Regions from separate parts of the Bacillus sp. DX3.1 genome, predicted to be linked through region 1. Evidence: riboswitches for the same ligand, from Rfam matches in the RefSeq annotation. Region 1 holds a riboswitch; the other holds the start of a gene.
What was found. A riboswitch is a leader RNA that binds a small molecule or an ion and turns the genes downstream of it on or off. The one in region 1 is predicted to bind cobalamin.
Positions count from the first base shown of each region.

Region 2: another riboswitch for cobalamin. It lies ahead of metE (5-methyltetrahydropteroyltriglutamate--homocysteine S-methyltransferase); the one in region 1 lies ahead of QRE67_RS14880 (DUF4430 domain-containing protein).

Region 1 is NZ_CP128153.1:2,999,441-3,001,651, forward strand. It holds gene QRE67_RS14880 (DUF4430 domain-containing protein) at 1-1,234, opposite strand, end outside; cobalamin riboswitch at 1,356-1,609, opposite strand; gene rraA (ribonuclease E activity regulator RraA) at 1,918-2,211, opposite strand, start outside.
Region 2 is NZ_CP128153.1:3,730,155-3,732,365, forward strand. It holds partial or broken gene QRE67_RS18535 (RNA-guided endonuclease InsQ/TnpB family protein) at 1-137, opposite strand, end outside; cobalamin riboswitch at 434-622, shown strand; gene metE (5-methyltetrahydropteroyltriglutamate--homocysteine S-methyltransferase) at 749-2,211, shown strand, end outside.

The DNA of each region.
Region 1 (2,211 bases):
TGGAATTTTCTTTACCGTCAGCTAAAAACCCACCTGTTTTTGTTTGTTTTTTTGATAAAAATTGTACTGCTTTTCCAATGGATTTCTTAACTTCTGGTTGCTGTTTATATGGCGCTAATGCCGATAAAACCATACCTGTTACATCAACATTACTAGCGTCCTTTTTACTGCTCTGAACATTGTAAGTCCAACCACCATCTGTATGTTGAGAAGCTAAAATTGCTTTTACTAATGTATCACGATTCCATTTTGCATCTACTGGTACTTCATATTTTTTTGTATCAAGTGCAATAAGACTAAGTGTATAACCTGTAATAGAATCTAATTTTTCAGATTGATAAAGTCTTTGAATTAAATTCTCCCCTGCAACATTCTTTGGGTTACCATTAACTGCTGTAACCGCTAAAATTGTTCGTGCTACATCGGTAGAATTGAATCGATTTATACGCTTTTCTACTTTTTGTGTTAAAGACTGTAAATAGCTTATTTTTACCTCTGTTGGTATACTTTGCTCTGAATGCCCAAGTGCAATTGCAATCCAATCACTATCCACTCCGTCTTTCAGCATCTTTTGAGAAGCTTTTTGAATTGCACGATCTACCTTTTTCATTAGTAATTCATTTTTTATTGATTCTTGTGGTTTTTGCTCATTTGGCTTTTGTCCATCTGGCTTTTGCTCATCTGGTTTTTGTCCATCTGACTTTTGTCCATCTGGCTTTTGCTCATCTGGCTTTTGTCCATCTGGCTTTTGCTCATCTGGTTTTTTCTCATCTGGTTTTTTCTTACAAGTTCCTATCTTATCAAGTACTTGTTGAAGTGTTTCCTGACTCATTTTGTTCCAGTCTACAACAAAACGAAATGCAACAACATCTCCAGCTTCTAATTTATAACTATCTGCTCCACCCATTGCCGCTTTATCATTTACATCATAAGTCCATCCACTTGTTTCCCCAGCCATTAAACCATCAATACTCTTTATATACATACCATATTTCGTATTTTCGGCTGTTACTTTGCCATTCATGACCTTTTGCAATAAACTATAGGCTGTTTCCCCATCTTTAATTGACACTTCTTTTGGACATAAAATGATTCCTTTTTGCGATTCCCCAATAATCGCAAGCGTTGCTGTTTTCCCTTCAGCAAACGCAATATGTACAGTATTTGCGAAAGAAACAAATACTAATGCAAACGTCATTAATGACGTTTGCAGCCACTTTTTCATCGTTGCCATCTCCATCCGTTCCTCCCTTTGCAAAAAACTTACATAAAAAAAGCCCTCTAAGGGCGTGCAAAAGTACTCTCCACTTGAAAGTGCAAAACAAAATGCACAACACCCCCTATCCTCGTAGGTAATGGTTGTATTTGCATAGGAAAGGTAACCTGACTTATGAATGATTTATCCCGCATTAACGGACAGTACGACCCCCACCCCAAGATTCTAAAAAATTCAAGGAAGATATGTGGAGGATAAAGAATCCCCCATTGATAAAAGTCTTACTTTATTGTTACATCATTCACTTACAGTGGCGGGACCGCATTGGATTTTCACCAATTTCCCCTCTTAAGTAATCAATAAATACTATACACCTATACAATTATTAACATTATGAATTTCTGTATTATTTTACTATTGACGTAGCTTTTTGTCTATGTTTTATCTGATTTATTTTCTAAGAATATTATAGAGTAAATGCTATATAAATCCATTTTGATTTTTCGACATATAGCCGCGGCTATGAATAACAAAAGGTGACCTGCACTCGTTTTCTCTCTTTGTTTTCACTATGTCTGGGCAGGAAAAGGATCTGACCGCTTCTATGCATGGCCGGATGCTCTCTCCCACCTAAAAAGAAGGGTTTTATCTCGGTTTTTTAATTTGTATTTATATAGTAATAGACTTTTATTGAATATATTTCACTCTTTCATATGAATTGGCTCATCACATACAATTACCCCGTCTTCATCGGCATACACATAGTGATCTGAAACCCAAGAAATTTCACCAAAGAACAAAGGTATTTTTCTTTCCCCTCTCCCTTCTTTCACACTTCTTTTCGGCATCGTCCCAATCGCTAAAATACCTATATCAATATTACGAAGCTCTGCACTATCACGAACACAACCATACACAATAATTCCCGCTAAATTCCGTTCCTTTGCAATGTTTGCTAAATTATCCCCAAGCAAAGCACAATTCGTAGAACCTTC
Region 2 (2,211 bases), 730 kb from region 1:
TATTCTTTATACTTTTTCAATTTTGGATAGTTGGAATCCCCACGAAAAAAGCCATCATATGCCTTTTTCAGTCGTAAAAATACTTCTTGTAAGGGCTGTGATGGCACTTCTTTTAGAAACGGATAAGCCTTCTCCTCCCTACCATCTGGGCTATGCCCTGCACGTGCTTGAGGAAGGGGACTTCTGTTGGATTACTGTTAAAACGCAATAAAAAACAATCGATACTATTTTTCTTCCAATCTGTTATAGAAAAGCAAAACGATTTACACAGTAAAAAAATAGTTTCCATCCCTCTAAAAAACGTTGATAAAATTCAGAATATTCTCAATAATAAAGATTAAAAATTTACGAATATTCTTATTTCAAAACAGTGGACAAAATTCAAAAAATTATGTTAGAATTTGTTTCAATATCATATTCACTTGTTAAATTCCTTTCAAAAAGGAAAATAGGTACACGAAATTTTTTATTTCGTGTTTAAAAGGGAAGTTTGGTGAAAATCCAACGCGGTCCCGCCACTGTAAGTGCAGAGAGCTCTTTCCTATACCACTGTGAAAACGGGAAGGTGAAAGAACTCGTATGAAGCATCAGCCAGGAGACCTGCCTATTTTAACAACACTGATAGACTCACGGATGATGAGGAGGTGTTTTTAACGGAAATGGAGTATTTTCTGCTCCTATATACTTTTCGTTAAAAGCATTTCCGAGTAAACGGAAATGCTTACTTTCAATTAGGGAGGAAATTTAAATGGGAATTCAAACGAGTAACTTGGGGTATCCACGCATTGGATTACACCGCGAATGGAAAAAAACATTGGAAGCTTTTTGGGCAAACAAAATTAATGAAGAACAATTTTTAACGAACACGAAAGAAATTCGTCTTCAACATGTAAAAACACAGCAAGAAAAAGGCATTGATTTAATTCCAATTGGTGATTTTACATACTATGATCATGTACTGGATACAGCTTATATGCTCGGCTTTATCCCATCCCGTTTTTCTGAGTTTACGTCTTATCTTGATGTATATTTTGCGATGGCACGTGGATCTAAAGATCACGTCGCTTCTGAAATGACAAAATGGTTTAATACAAACTATCATTATATTGTTCCTGAATATGAAGAAGGATTAAAGATTTCTTTAAAAGATAACCGTCCTCTTCGTTTATATGAAGAAGCAAAACAAGAACTAGGAGTAGATGGGAAACCAGTAATATTAGGACCCTATACATTCTTAAAATTAGCAAAAGGTTATAAACAAGATCAATTTTCAACAATTCTACAACAACTGGTTGCACCTTATGTACAGCTATTAACTGAATTACATGATGCTGGTGCACGCTTCGTACAAATTGACGAACCAATTTTTGCATCTTTAACAAAAGAAGAAATCGCACAAGCGAAAGAACTTTATGAAACAATTCATAAAGAAGTACCGAATGTATCTCTTATTCTACAAACTTATTTCGATAGTGTAGAAGAAAACTATGAAGAGATTATTACATTCCCTGTATCCGGCATTGGATTGGACTTTGTTCACGGTAAAGAAGGAAATGTAAAAGCAATTGTAGAACACGGATTCCCATCCGATAAAATTTTAGCTGTAGGTTGTATAGATGGCCGTAACATTTGGAGAGCAGATCTTGATGATGTTCTTTCTTTATTCGAGACATTAAAAGAGCATGTTACGCCAAAAGATTGGATTGCTCAGCCTTCTTGTAGCTTATTACATACTCCGATTGACAAGACAGAAGAAACGCACCTGTCAAAAGAATTATATGATGCACTTGCATTTGCAAACCAAAAATTAGAAGAGCTTACTATTTTAAAACAAGCACTTGTACATGGTGTAGAAAGCATAAGTACAGAACTTACAGCTTATCGAATTGCTCATGAAGCAATTCGTTCTTCAGCTGCACGTAATCGTGAAGATGTGAAAGCATCACGAGCAGCGCTTCAGGAAGCAGACTTCTCTCGGCCTCTTCCATTTGAAGAACGCTATGCTGTGCAACAAACTGCATTACAATTACCATTGTTACCAACAACAACAATCGGTAGTTTCCCACAAACTACTGAAGTTCGTCAAACACGTAAACAATGGCGTAATGGTGATATTACAAATGAACAATACGAACAATTTATTGAAAAAGAAACAGAAAAATGGATTCGGTATCAAGAAGAAATCGGTCTTGATGTGCTCGTTCATGGAGA